3 regions of the Kitasatospora sp. NPDC007106 genome follow, and region 3 is predicted to be linked to each of the others. Evidence: riboswitches for the same ligand, from Rfam matches in the RefSeq annotation. Region 3 holds a riboswitch; each other region holds the start of a gene.
The links. A riboswitch is a leader RNA that binds a small molecule or an ion and turns the genes downstream of it on or off. The one in region 3 is predicted to bind cobalamin.
Positions count from the first base shown of each region.

Region 1: linked by a shared signal. The riboswitch ahead of ABZ641_RS14195 (ribonucleoside-diphosphate reductase subunit alpha) and the one ahead of ABZ641_RS17130 (HoxN/HupN/NixA family nickel/cobalt transporter) in region 3 are both predicted to bind cobalamin.
Region 2: linked by a shared signal. The riboswitch ahead of ABZ641_RS17520 (cobalamin biosynthesis protein) and the one ahead of ABZ641_RS17130 (HoxN/HupN/NixA family nickel/cobalt transporter) in region 3 are both predicted to bind cobalamin.

Region 1 is NZ_JBEYFP010000131.1:6,237-8,489, forward strand. Features, by position in the region: gene ABZ641_RS14195 (ribonucleoside-diphosphate reductase subunit alpha) at 1-1,174, opposite strand, end outside; cobalamin riboswitch at 1,385-1,528, opposite strand; gene ABZ641_RS14200 (hypothetical protein) at 1,820-1,963, shown strand; gene ABZ641_RS14205 (GNAT family N-acetyltransferase) at 2,096-2,253, opposite strand, start outside.
Region 2 is NZ_JBEYFP010000198.1:3,046-5,298, reverse strand. Features, by position in the region: gene ABZ641_RS17530 (alpha/beta fold hydrolase) at 1-135, opposite strand, end outside; gene ABZ641_RS17525 (transcriptional regulator) at 240-929, opposite strand; cobalamin riboswitch at 1,136-1,272, shown strand; gene ABZ641_RS17520 (cobalamin biosynthesis protein) at 1,386-2,253, shown strand, end outside.
Region 3 is NZ_JBEYFP010000189.1:147-2,399, forward strand. Features, by position in the region: partial or broken gene ABZ641_RS17125 (EamA family transporter) at 1-63, shown strand, start outside; gene ABZ641_RS17130 (HoxN/HupN/NixA family nickel/cobalt transporter) at 104-1,219, opposite strand; cobalamin riboswitch at 1,251-1,455, opposite strand; gene ABZ641_RS17135 (metalloregulator ArsR/SmtB family transcription factor) at 1,538-1,900, shown strand; gene ABZ641_RS17140 (phosphatidylinositol-specific phospholipase C domain-containing protein) at 2,117-2,253, shown strand, end outside.

The DNA.
Region 1 (2,253 bases), on a different contig from region 3:
TCATCCGGGCGTACAGGGTCTGCGCCGGGATGGTGCGGACGGCCTTGCCGGCCTGCTCGGCCTTGCGGTACGCCTCGTCGAAGTCGGCGCCCCACAGGTCGACCAGCTCGGGCACGTCGGCGGGGGAGAACAGCGACCAGTCCTCGTTGGCGTTCACCCGGCGCATGAACTCGTCCGGGATCCAGTGCGCCAGGTTGAGGTTGTGGGTGCGCCGGGCCTCCTCGCCGGTGTTGTCGCGGAGCTCCAGGAACTCCTCGATGTCGGCGTGCCAGGTCTCCAGGTAGACGCAGGCCGCGCCCTTGCGGCGGCCGCCCTGGTTGACCGCGGCGACCGAGGAGTCCAGGGTGCGCAGGAACGGCACGATGCCGTTCGACTGGCCGTTGGTGCCGCGGATCAGGCTGCCGCGGGAGCGGATCCGCGAGTAGGACAGGCCGATGCCGCCGGCGTGCTTGGACAGCCGGGCGATCTGCGCGTAGCGGTTGTAGATCGAGTCCAGGTTGTCCAGCGGCGAGTCCAGCAGGTAGCAGGACGACATCTGGGGGTGCTTGGTGCCGGAGTTGAACAGCGTCGGAGAGGACGTCAGGTACTCCAGACGGCTCATCAGCCGGTAGAGCTCGGCCACCTCGGCCACCGACTTCTCGGTGTCGCCGACCGCGAGACCGGCCGCCACGCGCAGCAGGAAGTACTGCGGGGTCTCGACCACCTTGCGGGTGATCGGGTGGCGCAGCAGGTAGCGGGACTGCACGGTGCGCAGGCCGAAGTACTCGAAGCGGTCGTCGCCCTGCAGGTCGACCAGCGCGTCGAAGGCGGCCGCGTGCTTGGCCACGAACGCGGCCGTGGTGTCGCCGATCAGGCCCTCGGCGTGGCCGACGGCGATCGAGGCGGCGAAGGTGACCGCGCCCTGGGAGACCGCCTCGTCGCGGATCTCCAGCGCCAACAGGCGGGCCGCGAGCTTCGAGTACTGCGGGTCCTCGGCGATCATCGACGCGGCGGCCTCCACGGCCAGCCCGCGGAGCTCGGCGAAGTCCGAACCGGCGTGGCGGCCGCGCAGCGCGGCGGCGGCGACGTGGCCGGGGTCCACCTGGGGGAGGTCGGTGCTGCGGTCGGTGAGCAGCCGGAGCAGCGCGGCACCGGGGTCGGGCCGGTCGTTGTCGGCGGATCCCTGGGAGGGCAGGGTGACTGAGGCAGCGACGGTCAAGGCGCACTCTCTCCTGTGGCGGCAGCGGACGCTTCGGACACCCCCGGGCCGGGGGCCGGGGGCGCGTCCGGGCATGCGCGTGGCAGGGGAGACCGGCACCGCCCGACCGTGTCGGGGGTGCGCGTCGCCACCCGGCCCACCCGCGAGGCCCGGACGTACAGCTGTGCTTCATGGCATCTGCGGGGAAGCCGGTGGCACACCGTCGGCAGGCCCTCGGACTGCGCGGGCCCGGGCGTTCACGGGCCTGCTCACCGTTGCGGGGCAGTCCCGGACTCGCACCGGGTTCCCCTGCGTCGACAGCGAGAGTGAGCATACATGTTGTGGTGTCTCCCTGATGTACCCCCATATCTTGTGCACGCAGCGTGTCGCGTCCGTGGCTACGACGGCCTCGCCGAACGGGCCGTGCACACTTCGGGCACACCCGACCCACCCGTCGCCCCCGCGCTCCGCTCACGGAACGGCCACCGCCGCGGGAGTCTGCGGGCCCGATGGCCTACGATCTGCAGTCATGAGTGACGGTACGGGGGTGCCGCCCGGTTCTACGGGTCGGCCCGGAGCCCAGGGGATCGGCGAATCCCGCGGAGCGAGGACCGCCGGCTCTGCGGCTAGACCCTTTCCGCCGTGACCAAGTCCCTTTCCGCCGCGGCGGGGTGGCCGCTGTGCCGCCGGTCCTGGCTCCGGTGCGGTGTCGGGCTCACCCTGACCGCCTGCCTCTGCAACTCGCCGATGGCTCCGGGGCGGTTCGAGGGCGGCTCGATCGGGTGATGCCATCGGCATCGGCATCGGCTCGGCACCGTCGCCGACGGGTGCTTCCGCCCGGCTCGTCGAGTTCACGTGCGGGTGCGGGTGTCGGTGTGGTCGGGCTCCGGTCGAACGAATCGTTCGGGGCGAGTCACGTCAGAACGTCAGGGCATAGACCATCAGGTCGATGCCGGGCATCGGGGCCCAGTCGCGCTCGGGGGCACGGCGGAAACCGAGCCGTTCGTACACCCGGTGGGCGTCCGTCATGTCCGGGCGGGTGGAGAAGGCCATACCGGTCAGGCCGAGTTCGCGGC
Region 2 (2,253 bases), on a different contig from region 3:
CTGCCCGGCGGCCGCGAAGGCTCCCGCGAACCCGGGCCGGACGGCCCGTTCGGACACCCGGCGGCCGATCAGCAGTGCCGCGGCACCCGTCCCGACGGCGGCGGCCGCGACGATCGCGGCGGTTCCCCAACGCATGGCGCTCCCGGTGTGGCGGCACGGACATGGCGATCCCAGTCCACGCCCCGGCCCGGGAGCGGGCCACCCGGGCGGGTCCGTCCGGGCGGGTCCGTCCGGGCGGCTCAGACCGGCACGTCGGTGCCCCGGCGGGCCAGCAGCTCCCAGAACCGCTCCGCGAGCGGCCGGGCCGGCGGACGGGCGGCGTCCGGCACCGACGAGCCCCAGTGCCCGGGGACGAGGTACTCGTCCTGCAACTCGGCCAGCACCCCGCCCAGCAGGTCGTGCGGGACGGGCACGATCCGGCCCACCTCCCGCAGCTGCGCCTGCCAGCGGCCGTCCACCACCTGGCGCAGCCGCCGGTCCAGGTCGTCCTGACGCCCGGTCACCCGGACCAGCACCCGCAGCGGCAGCCCGAGCACGTGCGCCAGCGCCAGGCCCTGCTCGCCGTCCGCGTCCCAGCGTCCGGTGGCCTCGGCCCTCGCGTAGGTCGCCGCACCCACCCCGATCCGGTGCGCGGCCTGCTCCCGGGTGAGCTCCCGGGCCAGCCGGAAGTCCCGCAGGGTCGCCGGCGCGACGCCCATCAGCTGGGCGGGCGGGCACCACAGGGCGCGGGAGAGCGCGATGAACTCCTCCTCCGACGGGAGGAACTCACCGGCCTCCCAGGCCGCCACGTGCGAGGGCAGCAGCCGGACACCGTGCGCGGCCATGGCCTCGGCGACCTGCTCCGGGCTCAGGCCGAGCCCGGCGCGGTGCGCCCGCGCGGCCGGCGGGGAGAACGGCACCGGAGGCGGTGCGGACGGTCTGCGTCGCATGCGACAAGAACGTACGGGCGCCCGCGCGGCACCACCCACACGCCGAACGCACGAACCCGGCCCCGGCGGAACCGCCCGGCGCTGGAGGATCGTACGGGGCGGGCGGCGACGGAATCCGGCGACGGAGTGTGACCAAGCCCTCCGGAGGCTTTGTTGACTGGTGGTCGGAGCGCGTGATGGGATCTCGGGGCCATACGGAGGCATGCAGAGGAAGCCGGTGCGAATCCGGCGCGGTCCCGCCACTGTCACCGGGGAGCACGCTCGACCTTGCACGGTCACGGCGGTCCGCCACAGGGCCGCTGGAAGGCCCGAGCGCGCGCCGGACCCGGAAGCCAGGAGACTCTCGCCGCCGGTTCGTCGATCCAGGGCGCGGACCCTGAGTGAGGACACGCACGCCATGCAGGCTGCCCAGCGGTCACCGCTGCGCCCCGACCGGGGAGCCGGGCCGTGGCCCGTCTGAGCTCCGCCCCCTACCTGCTGGGCGCCGTGGCCGGCCACCTCGCCGACACCGCCCTCGCCGACCCCCGCCGCGGCCACCCGGTCGCCCTCTTCGGCAGCGCCGCCGGACGCCTGGAGCGCCGGCTCTGGCGCGACCACCGGGGCGCCGGCACCGCCTTCACCGCGCTGAGCGTGGGCGCCGTCGCGGCCGGGGCCGCCCTCGCCGACCACGCGCTGCGGGGCTGTCCCGCGGCCCGCGCCGCGCTCGCCGCGGCCGCCGCCTGGACGGTCCTCGGCGGCACCTCGCTCACCCGGGAGGCCCGCGCGATCGGCCGCTCCCTGGAGGCCGGCGACCTCGCCGCCGCCCGCGGGCGGCTCCCCCACCTGTGCGGGCGCGACCCGAGCGCCCTGGACGAGCAGCAGATCGCCCGCGCCGTCGTCGAGTCCGTCGCCGAGAACACCGCCGACGCGGTCGTCAACGCCCTCACCTGGGGCGCGCTGGCGGGCACCCCCGGGCTGCTGGCCTTCCGGGCCGTCAACACCCTGGACGCGATGGTGGGCCACCGCTCGCCCCGCCACCTGCGCTTCGGCTGGGCCTCCGCCCGGCTCGACGACGTGGCGGGCTGGCCGGGCGCCCGGCTCACCGCGCTGCTGACCGTCGCCGCCGCGGAGCACCCGCGGGCCGCCTGGAAGGTCTGGCGGCGCGACGGGTCGTCACACCCCAGCCCCAACGCCGGACAGGCCGAGTCGGCCTTCGCCGGCGGCCTCGGCGTCCGCCTCGGCGGCACCCTGCGGTACGGCGAGCGGGTCGAGCACCGCCCCGTCCTCGGCGCCGAACTCCGTCCGGTCGCCGTCGCGGACATCGAACGCGCCTGCCGCCTCTCCC
Region 3 (2,253 bases):
CGCGTCCAACTGCTCGGCGCGGGCCTCGCGGTGGCGGGCACGCTGCTGCTGGCGGCGGGCTGACACCCCGTCCGCCGTTCGGGGCGGCCGCCCGCGGGCCACCTCAGGCCGCCCCGCCGGGCGTCCAGCGCTGCTCGACCCGGGCGATCCGCCAGTAGCCGATCGCCGCCGCCCACACCACCACGAACAGGCCGACGATGACGAAGCCGACGTTGTCCAGGCTGAGTCCGGCGATCCAGCCGCTCACCGGGTCACTCAGGCCCAGCTTGTCGTGCAGCACCGCGACGAGCTCGATCGTGCCGATGACGAAGGCCACCGCGATCGACAGGCCGGTGATGGCGAGGTTGTAGAACACCTTGCGGACGGGGTTGGAGAACGCCCACTGGTAGGCGAAGTTCATGAACGTGCCGTCGAGGGTGTCGAACAGGCTCATCCCGGCGGCGAACAGCAGCGGCAGGCAGACGATCGCGTACCAGGGCAGGCCCGCCGCGGCGCCCGAACCGGCCATCACCATCAGCGTCACCTCGGTGGCGGTGTCGAAGCCGAGGCCCAGCACCATGCCGACCGGGAACATCTGGCCGGGGCGGGAGATCGAGCGGGTGGCGCGGCGCAGGACGCGGTTCATCAGCCCGCGCGAGTCGAGCTGCCGTTCGAGCTCCGCCTCGTCGAAGGTGCCGGCCCGCATCGCCCGGAAGACCCGCAGGATGCCGAGCAGGGCCGCCAGGTTGAGCGCGGCGATCAGGTAGAGGAAGGCGCCGGAGGCGGTGGTGCCGATGGTGCCGAGCACCTGGTGGGTGGTCGAGCCGTCGTCCATCAGCACCCCGGCCAGCTGGGCGCCGCCCGCGACCAGGGCGGCCATCAGCACCACCATCGACGAGTGGCCGAGGGCGAACCAGAAGCCCACCGAGACCGGTCTCCGGCCGTCGGCCATCAGCTTGCGGGTGGTGTTGTCGATCACGGCGATGTGGTCGGCGTCGAAGGCGTGCCGCATGCCCAGGGTGTAGGCGGTGATGCCGAGTCCGGCGCCGAAGACCTGGGTGCCGACCTCGTAGCGCTCCGGCACGACCAGCAGGAAGAGCGTGCCGAAGGCGGCCACGTGCATCGCCAGGATGACCGCCAGCAGGCCGGCCGTGCGGAGGGTGTCCTCCCGGCGCCAGCGGAAGGCGGGCAGGCCGGGGGCGGTCGGCGGCGCGGCCGTACCGGTTGCGGGCAGGGTCATCTGCGGTTCACGCTCCAGCACCTCGTGGAATGACGTCGTGAGGTGCCGTGGCCGGTCTCCTGGCTCACGGGGAGGTTCTGACGGTGCCCGTACCCGGCCTTCCCGGGCGCGCCTGCGCCCAGTGACCCGCGAGGGGTACGGATTGACTCCCCGTTCACAGTGGCGAGGGCCGCTCCGGACTCGGACCCTGAGGTCCTGCACCGGTCTTCCCGAACACCACGGCTGCTCCACCGTAGGGGTGACGGACCGACAGCTGCAAGCCTGCACAACCGCGCAGGTGTCGTAGATCACGGCCGGTGGGCCTGCGAGAATGCCGCCATGCACCTCCTCCCCGCCGATCGCGCAGGCCACCGCACCATCGACGGGCACCGGGTCTGCGAGGCGATCGCCGGGATCGGCGACACCGGGCGGGTCCGGGCCTGGGCGGAGGTGTTCGGCCTGCTCGCCGACCCGGGGCGGCTCGCGCTGCTGCTCGCCCTGCACACCACCGGACCGCTGGCCGTCACCGACCTGGCGCTGGCCACCGGGATGCGCGATCCGGCGGTCTCCCAGGCGCTGCGGCTGCTGCGCGCCGCGGGCGTGGTCGAGGGCGAGCGGGACGGCCGGGTGGTGCGCTACCGGCTGACCGACACCGCGGTGGCCGAGGTGCTGGAGCACGGGGTGCTGGGGCGCGCCGACTGAGCGCCCGCTCGGAACGACCGCCCGCACGGCAGGAACCCCTGCACGGTACGGCCCCCTGCACGGAATGAGGGCTTCCTGACGGTTTGTCAGCGGGACGGGGGGTCAGCTTCAGCCAAGTTTTCTTGTCATGTCACCTCGAAGCCGTTCCGGTGGCCCATGCTTCCGGAGGCGGTCCGTCCGGCCCGCCGTCCCCAGGCTCCTGACGAGGAGACACCCGTGAAGCTTCGCCGTACGTTCGCCGTGGGGCTGCTGGCCGCGGCCGCCACCCTGCTCCCCGCGCACCAGTCCGGCGCCGCCACCGGCGGCGGCCTGCCGTTCGGTTCGGCCACCGCCGTCGGGATCCACAACACCTA